2 regions of the Stenotrophomonas tuberculopleuritidis genome follow, and region 2 is predicted to be linked to the other one. Evidence: riboswitches for the same ligand, from Rfam matches in the RefSeq annotation. Region 2 holds a riboswitch; the other holds the start of a gene.
The links. Region 2 has a riboswitch for glycine ahead of Q5Z10_RS19085 (trimeric intracellular cation channel family protein). Riboswitches for the same ligand answer to the same signal wherever they lie in the genome.

Region 1 (7,842 bases), 700 kb from region 2:
ATGCACCGACCGAGAGCCGCGAGGCGGTGATCAACAACCAGATGCGCATGGCGCTGTCCGGGGTCTCGTTCCTGCCGTTTGGCCTGATGATCGACCGCTGGCGCTGGGGCGTGTTCGACGGCTCGATCACGCCTGACAACTACAACAAGGCATGGTGGGACCTGAAGGCCAAGTACCAGGGCGTGGCCCCGGCCAGCACCCGCGGCGAGGAGTTCTTCGACCCGGGCGCCAAGTACCACGTGCCGGGCAACACCCCGTACACCCGCTACTTCCTGGCGCGCATCCTGCAGTTCCAGTTCTACAAGGGCCTGTGCGATGCGGCCGGCTACAAGGGCCCGCTGCACGAGTGCACCTTCTACGGCAACAAGGAAGCCGGGCAGAAGTACTGGGCGATGCTGAGCAAGGGGGCCAGCCAGCCGTGGCAGGCCACGCTGAAGGAGCTGACCGGTACCGACAAGCTCGACGCCGGCCCGATGATCGAGTACTTCAGCCCGGTCAACGAGTGGCTGAAGCAGCAGAACGAAGGCCAGATGTGCGGCTGGCAGGCCAGCGCGGCCCCGGCGGCGAGATGAAAGAAGGGGCGGGTCCGCGAGGATCCGCCCCTTTTCATTCGGGTAGCGCCGGGCCGCGCGCCGTGACCGGGGGGCGCCATTGCGACGAACGCATCGCCATGCGCGCGGAGCCTTTCGCCAGGCAGTGGGCGTGATCCGTGCCCGGCGTTCTTCCTCGCACCGCTGTGCTCGCCGGGCATGGCCCGGCGCTACCGCAATGGGCGTCAGTTGTGCTTCTTTGCCGCCAGCTGCGCGGCCAGTTCGGCCTTGAACTCGTCGAAGGTGCGGCCCTGGGCCTTGGCCTCGGCCTGTGCGGCATCGCGCAGTGCATCCGAATACACCAGCCGCACCGGCGTGCCGTTGCGTTCGTGCAGCTCACCGGCCTGCATGATCAGCGCCAGCACCTGGGCGGCACTCTCGCTCTGGCCGGCGATGCGGCCATCCATGCCCAGCACCCACTCCCCATCGCGGCGGACGATGCCGGCCAGCAGCGTGCGCTGCGGGTCGCGCAGTTCGGCATGCGGTTCGACGGGCGAGGCCTTGGCCGCCGCCTTGTTGGCGGCCTGCTGTTCCTGGCGGCGACGCTGGTCGCGGCGGAATTTCGAAGAGGTGGACATCAGTGGGGCTTGCATTGCGGGGGCGCAAGGATAACCCACGGCACCCTCAGGCCGGTTCACGCCCGCCGCGCCGCGCTCAGTCCAGTGCCCTGCCCTGCCGCCAGTAGCCCATGAAGGTGATCGCGCGGCGGTCCAGCCCGCAGTCCCGGACCAGATGACGGCGGATCGCCATCACCGCGCCGGCCTCACCGGCCACCCAGGCGTACAACGGACCGGCCGCGCCGGCCGCGGACGGTTCCCAGAGAATCTGTGAATCCACGTCGATCTCGTCCAGCCCGGTGTCGCCGGCGACCGCGCAGGCCGCCGGCAACCGGGCCTGCACCGCGTGCAGCAGCGGCTGCCCGTGCGCGGCCTGCCCGCGCGGCAACCAGACCAGCTCGGCACCGGGCGGAGCCCGCAGCGGGACCGCGTCGCCGGCCTGGGCGACCTCCAGCAGGGCCAGCGTGCGCGGCGGTTCCGGCATCGCGGCCAATGCCTCGAGGATGCCGGCCACGGCAGGCAGCGCGGTCTCGTCGGCCACCAGCAGGACCTGGCCGACGCCAGCCGGCGGCTTCCACTCCCAGCCTTCGCTGCTGTCGGCACAGTCGGCGTCCGGCGCCAGCAGCACCACCCGGTCGCCCGGCCGCGCGTGGATGGCCCAGCGCGAGGCCGGCCCGGTTTCGCCGTGCAGCACGAAATCCACGTCGACCTCGCCCTGCTCGGCGCGCAGCTGGCGGATGGTGTAGGTACGCATCGGTGGGCGCACATCGTCGGCCAGCGCACGGTAGCGGGCGTACCAGTCCTCGCCGCTGGGCACCACCGGCGCATCCTGGCCCGGCAAGGGGAAGAACACCTTGATGCGCTGGTCCGGGCCACCGGTCTTCATGTGAGCGACGTCGGCGCCACTGAACACCATCCGGTCAAGCGAGGGGGAAAGAACGCGGCGCTCCTTCAGCGCCACGTTGAACAAGCGGTAGGTCTGCTGCGCAGCCATGGGGATACCTCATGCGACCACATCGGAACGGCTGGCGGTCGTGCACCCACGGACGGCTGGCTGGAGGCCCCAGCCTAGCCCGGCCACGCGCGGTTGCGGCGCCGGCGCGCGCGCATCGGCACCCTACCCGTGCGTGCTGCTCAATGCGCCGTGCCCACTGCCTGTGATGCGCGCTCGCGCTGGTGCTCCCAGTACCAGAACACGAAGCCGGCCGCGAAGAAGCCGGCCTGGCCCAGTGCCAGGTGCAGCGGGCTGGCGTTCAACAGCGGTGACACCACACCGGCCACCACCGTGCTGATCATCAGCTGGGTGAACGCCTGCAGCGACGAGGCCAGGCCGCGCTGCTGCGGGTACATGTCCAGCACCGCCAGGGCCAGGATCGGGAAGATCAGCGCCATGCCCAGCCCGCCCAGGAAGATCGGCAGCACCGCCCACGGCAGCACGAACTGCGGCGACAGCGCGACATAGCCGATGTTGAGCAGCGCCGAGACCGCGCAGAACAGGAAGCCGGTTGCCACCTGGCGGGTCGCGGTGGTGCGCCCGGCCATGCGTCCGGACAGGAACGAGCCGGTGGTCATGCCGCCGATGGTGGGGATGAACAGCCAGGCAAAGCCGCCCTCGCCCAGGTGCAGGTGCTGCATCACGAACATCGGCGCCGAGGCGATGTACAGGAAGATGCCGCCGAAGCCGATGCTGCCGGCCAGCGCCAGGCGCAGGAAGCGTGGATTGAAGCCGATGCGCACGTAGTCGCGCAGCAGCATGCGCGGAGACAGCGGCACCCGCGCCGCGACCGGGTGGGTCTCGGGCAGGTAGCGCGCAGTGGCGGCCAGCAGCACCAGGGCGAACACCACCAGGAACCAGAAGATCAGCGGCCAGCCGGCGCCACTGAGCAGGATCCAGCCACCGATGATCGGTGCGATCGCCGGCGCGATGCCGAACAGCATCGACACCTGGCTCATCAGCCGCTGCGCGTCGTGGCCGTGGTAGAGGTCGCGGATCACCGCGCGGCCGACGATCATGCCGACGCCGGCCGACAGCCCCTGCAGCGCGCGGAACAGCAGCAGCGTGCCCAGGTCGGTGGACAGGGCGCAGCCGACCGACGCGCCGACGAACACCACCAGCCCGGCCAGGATCACCCGCTTGCGGCCCCAGGCATCGGACAGCGGCCCGTGCGCCAGGCTCATCAGGCCGTAGAACAGCAGGTACACGCTGATGGTCTGCTGCACCGCCACCTCGTCCACGGCCAGGCGCTGGGCCAGCTGCGGGAAGGCGGGGAAGATGGTGTCGATCGAGAACGGACCGAACATGGCCAGCCCAGCAAGCAGCAGGGCCATGCGGCGGGTGGAGGGAGCAACAGCGGCGGTCATCGGGCAGGCGTCCGGCAGGGCCATGCGTGGCACGCACGGCGGGCGCCGATCCCCTGCAGCAGGGACGGCGCCAGATGAATACGAGGGTCCGACCATCATAGGCGGGGATTGCGCCCGGCGCCATGCAGAACTGCACAAAACGCATGCCCGGGCCATCGGCCATTCAGGCGCAGCGGGGTCCCGGGACGCGGCCCGCAGGCCTGCAACGGGCTATAATCGGCGGGCAACACGGTGGGAGAAGCGGAACACCGCTGCCGAAGGCGCAACGCCCGTAATCGCTCAGGCCCGATACCACCCGTAACACAACTCTGGAGAGACCGGATCGATCCGGCGCCGAAGGGGCACGAAGCAGCGGTCCGCCGCGCTTCCAAACTCTCAGGCAAAAGGACAGAGGGGCGCCCCGCAGACCGCCGACCGGCGGCTTGTGCCCGTGCGTGTGCCCTTTCCTGACGGATCCTTCGCCATGTCCCAGAACACCCCTTCCCTGCGTGAGCTCGAGCATCATTCCGCGTTCGTCGAGCGCCATATCGGCCCCAACGATGCCGAGATCGCGCAGATGCTCGGCGTCATCGGCCACGCCTCGCTGGATGCGATGACCGATGCCATCGTGCCGGCCAAGATCAAGTCGCCGGCGCCGCTGGCACTGCCCGAATCGATCACCGAAGTGCAGGCGCTGGCGAAGATCCGCGCGATCGCCGACAAGAACACCGTGCTGCGCAGCTTCATCGGCCAGGGCTACTACGGGACCCACACGCCGAACGTGATCCTGCGCAACATCCTGGAGAACCCGGCCTGGTACACCGCCTACACCCCGTACCAGGCGGAAATCTCGCAGGGCAGCATGGAAGCGCTGATCAACTTCCAGACCCTGTGTGCCGACCTGACCGGCATGGAGATCGCCAACGCCTCGCTGCTGGACGAAGCCACTGCCGCCGCCGAAGCGATGACCCTGGCCAAGCGCTCGGCCAAGTCGAAGTCGGACACCTTCTTCGTGCACGACGCCGTGCACCCGCAGACGCTGGAACTGCTGCGCACGCGTGCCGAGCCGATGGGCATCGTGCTGCGCGTGGGCACCCCGGCCGAAGCGCTGGAAGCGGAAGCCTTCGGCCTGCTGCTGCAGTACCCGGACACCTTCGGCCAGGTCGGCGACTACAAGGCGCTGGTCGATGCCGTGCACGCGCGCGGCGGGCTGGTGGCCGTGGCCACCGATCTGCTGGCGCTGACCCTGCTGGCCGCGCCGGGCGAATGGGGGGCGGACATCGTGGTCGGCAACAGCCAGCGTTTCGGCGTGCCGTTCGGCTTCGGTGGCCCGCACGCCGCGTTCATGGCCTGCCGTGATGCCTACAAGCGCTCGATGCCGGGCCGCCTGATCGGCGTGTCGATCGATGCACAGGGCAATCCGGCCTACCGCCTGACCCTGCAGACCCGCGAACAGCACATCCGCCGCGAGAAGGCCACCTCCAACATCTGCACCGCGCAGGTGCTGCTGGCGGTGATGGCTTCGATGTACGCGGTCTACCACGGTCCGGAAGGCCTGACCCGCATCGCGCGCCGCACCCATCGCCTGGCCTCGATCCTGGCCGCGGCGCTGCGCAGCGCCGGCGTGCAGGTGGGTGGCAACTTCTTCGACACCCTGCATGTCACCGGCGTGCATGCCGATGAGATCCACGCCAAGGCGCGCGCCGCCGGCTACAACCTGCGCGCGATCGACAGCGACTCGGTCGGCATCAGCCTGGACGAGACCGCCACCCGCGCCGACGTGGTCGCACTGGCCGCCGTGTTCGGTGCACAGGCCGACATCGACGCGCTGGATGCCAGCACCGCCGACGCCCTGCCGGCCGGCCTGCTGCGCCAGTCTGAATTCCTGACCCACCCGGTGTTCAACACCCACCACAGCGAGCACGAACTGCTGCGCTACCTGCGTTCGCTGGCCGACAAGGACCTGGCGATGGACCGCACGATGATCCCGCTGGGCTCGTGCACCATGAAGCTCAACGCCACCGCCGAGATGATCCCGGTGACCTGGCCGGAGTTCTCGCAGATCCACCCGCTGGTGCCGGCCGACCAGGCGCTGGGCTACAAGGAACTGATCGAGTCGCTGGAAGCGATGCTGGTCGAGTGCACCGGCTACGACGCAGTCAGCCTGCAGCCGAACTCCGGCGCGCAGGGCGAGTACGCCGGCCTGCTGGCGATCCGTGCCTACCACCGCTCGCGCGGCGAGGGCCATCGCGATATCTGCCTGATCCCGGATTCGGCGCACGGCACCAACCCGGCGTCTGCGCAGATGTGCGGCATGAAGGTGGTGGTGACCAAGACCGACGCCAACGGCAATGTCGACGTCGAGGACATCCGCCTCAACGCCGAGAAGTACAGCGACCGCCTGGCCGCGATCATGATGACCTACCCGTCCACGCACGGCGTGTTCGAGGAAGAGGTGGTCGAGATCTGCGAGATCATCCACCAGCACGGCGGCCAGGTGTACACCGACGGCGCCAACATGAACGCCCTGGTCGGCGTGGCCAAGCCGGGCAAGTGGGGTTCGGACGTTTCGCACCTGAACCTGCACAAGACCTTCTGCATCCCGCACGGCGGCGGCGGCCCGGGCGTTGGCCCGTGCGCGGTGAAGGAACACCTGGCACCGTTCCTGCCCGGCAAGCTGGGCGACCACGGCCCGGTCGGCATGGTCAGCGCGGCCAGCTTCGGCAGCGCCTCGATCCTGCCGATCAGCTGGATGTACATCGCGATGATGGGCACTGAAGGCCTGCGCAAGGCGACCCAGGTGGCCCAGCTCAACGCCAACTACATCGCCAAGCGCCTGACTCCGCATTTCAGGACCCTGTACACCGGCCGCAACGGCCTGGTCGCGCACGAGTGCATCCTGGACGTGCGCCCGCTGGAAAAGACCAGCGGGATCGGTGCCGAGGACGTGGCCAAGCGCCTGATCGACTTCGGCTTCCATGCCCCCACCCTGAGCTTCCCGGTGGCCGGCACGCTGATGGTCGAGCCGACCGAGAGCGAATCGCTGCATGAGCTGGATCGCTTCATCGACGCGATGATCCAGATCCGCGAAGAGATCGCAGCGATCGAGGACGGGCGCCTGGACCGCGAGGACAACCCGCTGAAGAATGCGCCGCACACCGCCACCGCGGTGACTGCCAGCGAGTGGACCCACGCCTACCCGCGCGAGCTGGCCGCCTTCCCGCTGCCCAGCCTGAAGCTGCAGAAGTACTGGCCGCCGGTCGCCCGCGTCGACAACGTGTACGGCGACAAGAACGTGATGTGCGCCTGCATCCCGGTCGATGCCTACAAGGATGATGAGGTCGAGGCCTGATCGACAAACGGCCCGCGCAAGCGGGCCGTTTCATTTCCCGCAGCGCCAGCGGCGGCAGGGCCCCGGCATGTTCCGGTAGTCGGTAGCGCCGGGCCATGCCCGGCGAACACAGCGGCAGCACCCATCACCAGCCCGGCATGTTCCGGTAGCGCCGGGCCATGCCCGGCGAGCGCAGCGGCAGCACGCATCACGGGTCCGGCATCTGCCCCAGGCTCAACTGCCAGGACACACCGAAACGGTCCTGCACCCAGCCGTATCGATTGCTGAAATCGTACTCGCCCACCGGCATCAACCAGTGCCCGCCCTCGCCCAGCGCCCGCGCGGCGCGCTCGAACTGCTCGGTCCCCGCACATTCCACGAACAGCGAGATCGAGGGAGTGAAGGTGAAGTCGTGCACATCCAGGCTGTCGAAGCACAGGTAATGAGTGCCCCCCAGCAGGAAGATGGCCTGGCGTACCTGCCCGGGCACGCCGGCGCCAGGCCCTTCCGGGTGGCGTTGCAGGGCCAGCAGGCGGAAATCAGCGAACGCCTCGGCGTACAGGGCCAGCGCGGCCTCGGCCTGGCCGGTGAACATCAGGAAGGGACGGCTGCGCAGCATGCGGTGCTCCTGTTCGACGGGCCGCTCAGGCCCCGGGGATCAGGATGGCACCGCGGATGTGCGCACCGTGTATCGGCAGCGCCGGGCCCGGCCCGGCGGTTTCGATCAGGCCTCGCGCAGGCGGCGGGCGATGGCGCTGCCGGCGGCGATGCTCGCCGTCAGCGCTACCATCGCCAGGAACTGCAGCCGGGTATGCGCTTCACTCAGCAGCAGCCCGAAGATCAGCGCCAGGATCGCCAGCGCACACACGGTCAGCCACGGGAAGCCGGCCATGCGGAACGGCAGGCGGGTGCCCAGGCGATCCGCACGCCTGCGCAGCACCAGCTGCGAGACCAGCGACAGCGTCCATACCAGCAGACAGGTGGAACCGACGATGTTCAGCAGCACCGGCAGCACCCTGTCCGG
Region 2 (7,842 bases):
AGGTACGCATGGCCGATGGCAGTGCACTGGACTACGACACGCTGCTGCTGGCCACCGGCGCCACCCATGCCTATTTCGGCCATGACGAATGGGCCGACGATGCGCCCGGCCTGAAGACGCTGGACGATGCCATCGCCCTGCGCCGCAAGCTGCTGCTGGCCTTCGAGCGTGCCGAGGCCGAACCGGATCCAGCGAAGAAGGCCGCATGGCTGAGCTTCGCCGTGGTCGGCGGCGGCCCCACCGGTGTGGAGCTGGCCGGCACCTTGGCCGAGATCGCACGGCACACCCTGCGCAACGAGTTCCGTCACATCGATCCGGCCAGCGCCAAGGTGCGCCTAGTGGAAGCCGGCCCGCGCGTGCTGTCGACCTTCCCCGAGGTGCTCTCGCTGAAGGCACGCCGGCAGCTGGAGAAGCTGGGTGTGGAAGTGCTGACCGGTACGCCGGTAAGCCACATCGACGGCCAGGGGTTCCAGCTGGGCAACCAGTTCGTGGCGGCGCGTACCGTGGTCTGGGCCGCCGGCGTGGCGGCTTCGCCGCTGGCGCGCACGCTGCAGGTGCCGCTGGATCGCGCCGGCCGCGTGCAGGTGCAACCCGACCTGACCCTGCCCGATCACCCGGAGCTGTTCGTGGCCGGCGATCTGGCCGCATTGAACCAGGCCAACGGCAAGCCGGTGCCCGGTGTGGCGCCTGCGGCCAAGCAGATGGGCAAGTACGTGGCCGAGGTGATCCGCGCGCGCCTGCGCGGCAAGCCTGCCCCCGGCCCTTTCAGGTACGCCGACTACGGCAACCTGGCCACCATCGGCCGCATGGCCGCGATCGTGCACCTGGGCCGGCTGCAGCTGTCGGGCATCCTGGCCTGGTGGTTCTGGCTGGCCGCGCACGTGTTCTTCCTGATCGGCTTCCGCAACCGCATCGTGGTGCTGCTGAACTGGGCGGTGGCGTACTGGAGCTACCAGCGCAGCGCGCGCATCATCTTCGGTGACGACCAGGAAGACCGACGGCCGGGACGCTAGGGCCGAAGACGGACACGGGTTATCTCTCTGGGAGCAGATCCACGCCATGCGTGGATGAATGTCTGTGCAGGCCGCATGGAACTCAGCCACGCATGGCGTGGCTCTACTGCTTCATCGGGCCGTCGGGCACCCGCCGCTTCGACCATGCGCGGCAGAAATCCTCCTTTCTCGCGGTATCGGCAATCTGCGCCGCGCTCCAATGTCGGGTAATCCAGATCGTCAATGCGGTACTGCTGAGATGCCAGCGCAGCATGCCCTGCTGCGGTTGCCGCCACAGGTGGCGTCGAGCAATCCAGAAGGCCTCCCGTTCCACGTCAGGCACCTTCTTCATCACGTCCTTGTCGAAGAACCGCGCGGCGAATCGCCAGGGATTCATCGGCGGGTATCCCGGCCGTGGTTCACTGCTGCACGCAGCCACACCACTGGGCGCACGGTCTGCGGGCTTCGGCCGGCCCTCCACCAGCGCCAGCCCGAGCAGGTACAGCAGGCCCGGCAGCAGCGCGATACCGGCGACCAGTACGACGACGGAGATCCATGCTGTGCCAGCGGCACGCATCGCTCTACGGTGCCTTCGGCTTCGGGTACCACAGCGCATTGACGATGACCCAGCGCTGGTCGAATCGGCCCATGTGGAAATAATCGACGAACCACGGGGTTTCCAGCCGCACCGAGGCCGCGTTGCCGGTCACGTCCAGCACCGTGCAGCGGCGGTCCCATTGCGCCTTGGGGGTTTTCAACGCCCCCTGCTTCGTCAATGCCACCAGCTCTTCCTTCGACATGCGGCGCAGGCCCAGGCGCTCGTCGGGCGTATCGCCCAGCACCGCGCGCTTGGCCAGATCCGGGTGCAGGGAGCGGGCGACGCGCTGCGGGTCGGCCTCCAGCTGGCCATCCACATAGTCATGGCAAGTGGCTTCGATGGCCGCGATCGTGGCCGGGTCGGCGGCGGGGCTTGTTGATGCGGAGAGAGCGAACAGCAGGGCAATCGTGGACATCAGGGTCTCCTGCGCGGGGCACGGGGCGATCATGGCATGGCAGGCGTGCCCATCCACGCCTGGCGTGGGTCTACAGGACGGCCTCGGCCGGGGCCTGCAGCCAGGCCAGCTTGCGTTCGCGCGGCTGCTGCTTGAGCTGCCACTCGGCACGGGAGGCGGCCGCGCGGTCCGGGTACTCACGCACGGCCAGCACCCGCAGCGGCGGCCGGGCCCGTGTGTAGCGCGCGCCCTTGCCGGCCTGATGGGCAGCAAAGCGGGCCTGCACGTCGGTGCTGATGCCGGCGTAATAGCTGCCGTCCCGGCATTCGAGCAGGTACAGGAACCACGGGCGGAGGGACGGGGCCATGCCCGGATTATGCCGTGCTGCACTGCAGCGGATATACTGGCGCCCGAATGCAGGAGAGAGGCGCCGCGCTGGCGCCCGCCGAAGGCGCAGGCTCCCATGATCGCTCAGGCCGGTGGGCTGGAATCCCACCAACCATGCATTCGACTCGCCGAGCTGGAGAGAGGTCACCGGGCATGCCCGGGACGATCCGCCGAAGGGGCACGCGGCCTACGCCGCTGAACTCTCAGGCAAAAGGACAGCGGGAGCGGCACCGGTCATCGTCATCCCGTCAGTGCGCAGGCAGTGGCGGTAGTCGCGCATGGCCGGCCCCACCGCGCCCGGAGCCTGTCCCATGCTGCTGTCCATCATCTACCTGATCGCCATTTCCGCCGAAGCCATGACCGGCGCGCTGTCCGCCGGCCGCCGCCGCATGGACCTGTTCGGCGTGGTCATGATCGCCTGCGTCACCGCCCTCGGCGGCGGTTCGCTGCGCGACATCCTGCTCGGCCACTATCCGCTGGGCTGGGTCAAGCATCCGGAATACCTCGGTTTCACCGTGTGCGCCGCGCTGATCGCCACCTGGGTGGCACGCTGGATGCACCACTTCCGCCGTACCTTCCTGGTGCTGGACGGGCTGGGCCTGATCGCCTTCACCCTGATCGGCTGCTCGATCGCGCGCGAGGCTGGCCACGCGCTGCCGATCGTGCTGATCGCCGGCATGCTGACCGGCGCGTTCGGCGGTGTACTGCGCGACATCCTCTGCAACGAGGTACCGCTGATCTTCCAGAAGGAGCTGTACGCGATCATCTCGTTGCTGACCGGCGCGGTGTATCTGCTGTTGCTGCATTGGGGCGTGGCCGATGCCACGGCGATTCTGTGCTGCCTGGGCGGCGGCTTCGCGCTGCGCCTGCTGGCCATCCACTACCGTTGGGAAATGCCGAAGTTCGTGTACCACGACGAAGTGCATTGAGCCGCTTCGTAGCGTCGAGCCATGCTCGACTGTTCCTGGCAGACGCAGTCGAGCATGGCTCGACTCTACAAAACGGGTCGAGCACGTTCGACGCATTGCAGAACATGACCATGGTCATGCGGCAGTGGCCGGGGTGATTGGCTACCATTGTCGCCCCGTCGCACGCGCGACGGCATCCAGCCACGCCGCGCCCGCGGCCCCGCCAGACACCCCCCCCCCCCCGCCGCCCGTGGCACCGCCGTGCCGACGGGCCCGATGTCCCTGCCCGTGCAGGGCGCAGGATGCCGCATGTCTGTCGCCGAAAATTCCCGCTTCCGTCGCGCCCGCCCGTTGCTGGCGATGGCCGGCCTCGCCCTTGTTGCCGGCCTGGCCGCGTGGCTGTGGCCGCGCGCCGAGGTAGCCAGCAACGAGGAAGGGGGCGGCAGAACGGTGCCGGTGCGCATCGCCCGGGCCAGCGCCGAGCCGCTGGTGCTGCGGCTGAAGGCGGTCGGCACGGTCACCCCGCTGCACAGCGTGGTGGTGCGCAGCCGCGTGGATGGCGAACTGCTACGCCTGCACTTCCAGGAAGGCCAGCAGGTCAAGGCCGGGGACCTGCTCGCGCAGATCGACCCGCGCCCCTACGAAGTGAAGCTGGCACAGGCCCAGGGCACCCAGCAGCAGAACCTGGCCGAGCTGGAGAACGCCGAGCGTCAACTGCAGCGCTATCGCGAACTGCAGAAGCAGAACTATGTATCCGCACAGGAGCTGAGCGACCAGCAGAGCAAGGTGCGCCAGCTGCAGGGCCGCCGTCTCAGCGACCAGGCCTCGGTGGACGAGGCGCGCCTGCAGCTGCAGTACACCCGCATCACCGCGCCGGTCAGCGGCCGCGTCGGCCTGCGCCGCCTCGATGTCGGCAACCTGGTGCACGCCAGCGATACCGAAGGCCTGGTGACCCTGGCGCAGACCGCGCCGATCAGCGTGCTGTTCACCGTGCCCGAACCGGACCTGCCGGCCCTGCTCGATGCCGTGCAGGCGCAGCCGGGGCTGGCGGTGCAAGCCTGGGACCGCAGTGAGGGCCGTGCACTGGCGCAGGGCACGCTGTCCAGCGTCGACAACCGCATCGATACCGCGACCGGCACGCTGAAGCTGCGCGCGCAGTTCGACAACCCGGACCGCGCACTGTTCCCGAACCAGTTCGTCAACGTGCGCCTGCAACTGGGCGAGCAACCGGCACTGCTGATTCCCGATGCCGCCGTGCAGTTCGGCAGCCAGGGCAACTACGTGCACATCGTCGACAAGGACAACAGGGCGCAGCGCCGCACTGTGGTGCTGGGGCCTGCCGATGATGGACGCGTGGCCGTGCGCTCCGGCCTGCAGGCGGGCGACCAGGTGGTGATTGAAGGCATCGACGGACTGGAGGACGGCACCGCGGTGGAGATCATCACCGAGGAGGCCGCAACCAGGGCTGGCGCATGAATCTCTCGCGCGCGTTCATCCTGCGCCCGGTCGCAACGACTCTCCTGATGGTGGCGCTGCTGCTGTCCGGTGCACTGGCGTACCGGCTGCTGCCGGTGGCCGCACTGCCACAGGTCGACTACCCGATCATCCAGATCAGCACGCTGTATCCGGGGGCCAGCCCGGAGTTGACCACGCGCACCATCACCGCGCCGCTGGAACGCCAGCTCGGGCAGATTCCCGGCCTGAAGCAGCTGTCGTCCACCAGTTCCGGTGGGGCCTCGGTGATCACCCTGCAGTTCGGCCTGGACGTGTCGCTGGGCGTGGCCGAGCAGGACGTGCAGGCGGCGATCAACGCGGCCGGCAGCTTCCTTCCCGCCGACCTGCCGGTTCCGCCGGTGTACCGGAAGGTCAATCCAGCCGACACGCCGATCCTGACCCTGGCGGTGACCTCGCAGGGCCTGTCGCTGCCGCAGGTGCACAACCTGGTCGACACCCGCATCGCCCAGCGCCTGGCGCAGTTGCCCGGCGTCGGCCTGGTCAGCCTGGCCGGTGGCCAGCGCCCGGCCGTGCGCATCCAGGTGAACCCGGCTGCACTGGCTGCCAACAACCTGGGCATGGACCACATCCGCACCGCGATCGCGGCGGCCAACGTCAATCTGCCCAAGGGCAGCTTCGACGGTCCGATCCGCGCGGTGATGCTCGATGCCAATGACCAGATGCGCAGCGTGGAGGAGTACCGCGCCCTGGTGCTGGCCTGGCGCGACGGCGCTCCGCTGCGGCTGGGCGACGTGGCCACCATCACCGATGGCGCCGAGAACCGCCAGCTGGCCGCCTGGAGCGGCACCACGCCAGCGGTGCTGGTGAACCTCCAGCGCCAGCCCGGCGCCAATGTGATCGCCGTGGTCGAACAGGTGCGTGCGCTGCTGCCGCAGCTGCAGGCCACGCTGCCGGCCGGTGTGCAGATGACCGTGCTGAGCGACCGCACCGAATCGATCCGCGCCTCGGTGCGCGGCGTGCAGAAGGAACTGGTGCTGGCCATCGGCCTGGTGGTGCTGGTGACCTGGGTGTTCCTGCGCAACCTGCGGGCCACGCTGATCCCCAGCGTTGCCGTGCCGCTGTCATTGGTCGGTACGTTCGCGGTGATGCTGCTGGTGGGGTACTCGCTCAACAATCTCACGCTGATGGCGCTGACCATCGCCACCGGCTTCGTGGTGGACGATGCCATCGTGATGCTGGAGAACATCGCCCGCCACCTGGAAGACGGCGAGTCCCCGCGCGACGCCGCGCTGAAAGGCGCCAGCGAGATCGGCTTCACCCTGGTATCGCTGACCGTGTCACTGATCGCGGTGCTGATCCCGCTGCTGTTCATGGCCGACCTGGTCGGGGCGCTGTTCCATGAGTTCGCGGTGACGCTGGCGGTGGCCATCGGCATCTCGCTGCTGGTGTCGCTGACGTTGACGCCGATGCTGTGCGCGCGGTTCCTGAAGCCGCATGCGAAGACCGCGCACGCGCCGGATGTCTTCGACCGCATCATCGCCGTCTACGACCGCCAGCTGCAGTGGGTGCTGCAGCGCCAGCCGCTGATGCTGCTGGCCACCGTCGCCACGCTGGCGCTGACCGTGGCGCTATACCTCGCCGTGCCCAAGGGCTTCTTCCCGGTGCAGGACGCCGGCCTGGTGCAGGGCATCAGCGAAGCACCGCAGGCGATCTCGTTCCAGGCCATGCGCGAGCGCCAGCAGGCACTGGCGGCGGCCATTGAAGCCGACGAGGCGGTGGCCAGCGTGTCGTCCTACATCGGCGTGGACGGCAACAACGCCACCCTCAACACCGGCCGCCTGCTGATCGAGCTGAAGCCACATGGCGACCGCGACGGCGCGGCCGTGGTGATGGAACGGTTGCAGCAGCGCGTATCGAAGATTCCCGGCATCACCCTGTACCTGCAGCCGGTGCAGGAGCTGGGCATCGAAGACCGCATCAGCCGCACCCAGTACCAGTTCACCCTGACCACGCCGGAACAGCAGACGCTGGAAACCTGGACGCCGAAGCTGTTGCAGGCCCTGCGCCAGCAGCCGGCGCTGCGCGATGTGGCCAGCGACCTGCAGATGCAGGGCCGGCAGGCGCGGGTCAGCATCGACCGTGATGCGGCCGCAAGGCTGGGCGTCAGCGTGGAAGCCGTGGCCGATGCGCTGTACGACGCCTACGGTCAGCGGCAGAGCTCCACCATCTTCACCCAGGCCAGCCAGTACCGCGTGGTGCTGGAGGCCGATCCGTCGCGGCAGCCGGGGCCTGATGCGATCAGCGGCCTGCGCGTGCGCAGCAGCGCCGGACAGACCGTGCCGTTGGGCGCGGTGGCGCGAGTGACACTGGGACCGGCGGCACTGCTGCGCAACCATGTCGGCCAGTTCCCGGCGGCCACGCTGTCGTTCAATCTGGCAACGGGCGCGTCGCTGGGCGAAGCCATCGACGCCGTCCAGGCCGCGCGCACGCAGGTCGCCCTGCCCGACAGCATCGAACTGCGCCTGCAGGGCGCGGCGGCGGCGTTCAGCAGCTCGCTGTCGTCCACGCTCTGGTTGATCCTGGCGGCGGTGGTGGTGATGTACATCGTGCTGGGCGTGCTCTATGAGAGCTTCATCCACCCCATCACCATCCTCTCCACCCTGCCCTCGGCCACGGTGGGTGCGCTGGCCGCCGTGTGGCTCAGCGGTCGCAGCCTGGACCTGATCGCGGTGATCGGCATCGTGCTGCTGATCGGCCTGGTGAAGAAGAACGCGATCATGATGATCGACTTCGCACTGGATGCGCAGCGCAGCCGCGGCATGGCACCACGCGAGGCCATCCATCAGGCCGCACTGCTGCGCTTCCGGCCGATCCTGATGACCACGCTGGCCGCGCTGTTCGGCGCGGTGCCGCTGATGCTCGCCAGCGGCTCCGGCGCTGAACTGCGGCAGCCGCTGGGCTGGGTGATGGTCGGTGGCCTGCTGGTCAGCCAGGTGCTGACCCTGTTCACCACGCCGGTGATCTACCTGGCGTTCGACCGCCTGCAGCGCCGCCGCGGCGCTGCGCCGTCCGCGCCTGACGAGGCACGCGCGTGAGCCCTGTCGCCCG

Region 1: linked by a shared signal. The riboswitch ahead of gcvP (aminomethyl-transferring glycine dehydrogenase) and the one ahead of Q5Z10_RS19085 (trimeric intracellular cation channel family protein) in region 2 are both predicted to bind glycine.

Annotation. Positions count from the first base shown of each region.
Region 1 is NZ_CP130831.1:3,476,612-3,484,453, forward strand. It holds gene Q5Z10_RS16070 (M2 family metallopeptidase) at 1-572, shown strand, start outside; gene Q5Z10_RS16075 (hypothetical protein) at 776-1,168, opposite strand; gene Q5Z10_RS16080 (siderophore-interacting protein) at 1,245-2,141, opposite strand; gene Q5Z10_RS16085 (multidrug effflux MFS transporter) at 2,282-3,508, opposite strand; glycine riboswitch at 3,807-3,909, shown strand; gene gcvP (aminomethyl-transferring glycine dehydrogenase) at 3,972-6,839, shown strand; gene Q5Z10_RS16095 (VOC family protein) at 7,027-7,437, opposite strand; gene Q5Z10_RS16100 (amino acid permease) at 7,543-7,842, opposite strand, start outside.
Region 2 is NZ_CP130831.1:4,173,171-4,181,012, forward strand. It holds gene Q5Z10_RS19065 (NAD(P)/FAD-dependent oxidoreductase) at 1-1,013, shown strand, start outside; gene Q5Z10_RS19070 (hypothetical protein) at 1,117-1,569, opposite strand; gene Q5Z10_RS19075 (nuclear transport factor 2 family protein) at 1,574-2,005, opposite strand; gene Q5Z10_RS19080 (GIY-YIG nuclease family protein) at 2,076-2,351, opposite strand; glycine riboswitch at 2,392-2,481, shown strand; glycine riboswitch at 2,495-2,600, shown strand; gene Q5Z10_RS19085 (trimeric intracellular cation channel family protein) at 2,683-3,300, shown strand; gene Q5Z10_RS19090 (MdtA/MuxA family multidrug efflux RND transporter periplasmic adaptor subunit) at 3,589-4,755, shown strand; gene Q5Z10_RS19095 (multidrug efflux RND transporter permease subunit) at 4,752-7,829, shown strand; gene Q5Z10_RS19100 (efflux RND transporter permease subunit) at 7,826-7,842, shown strand, end outside.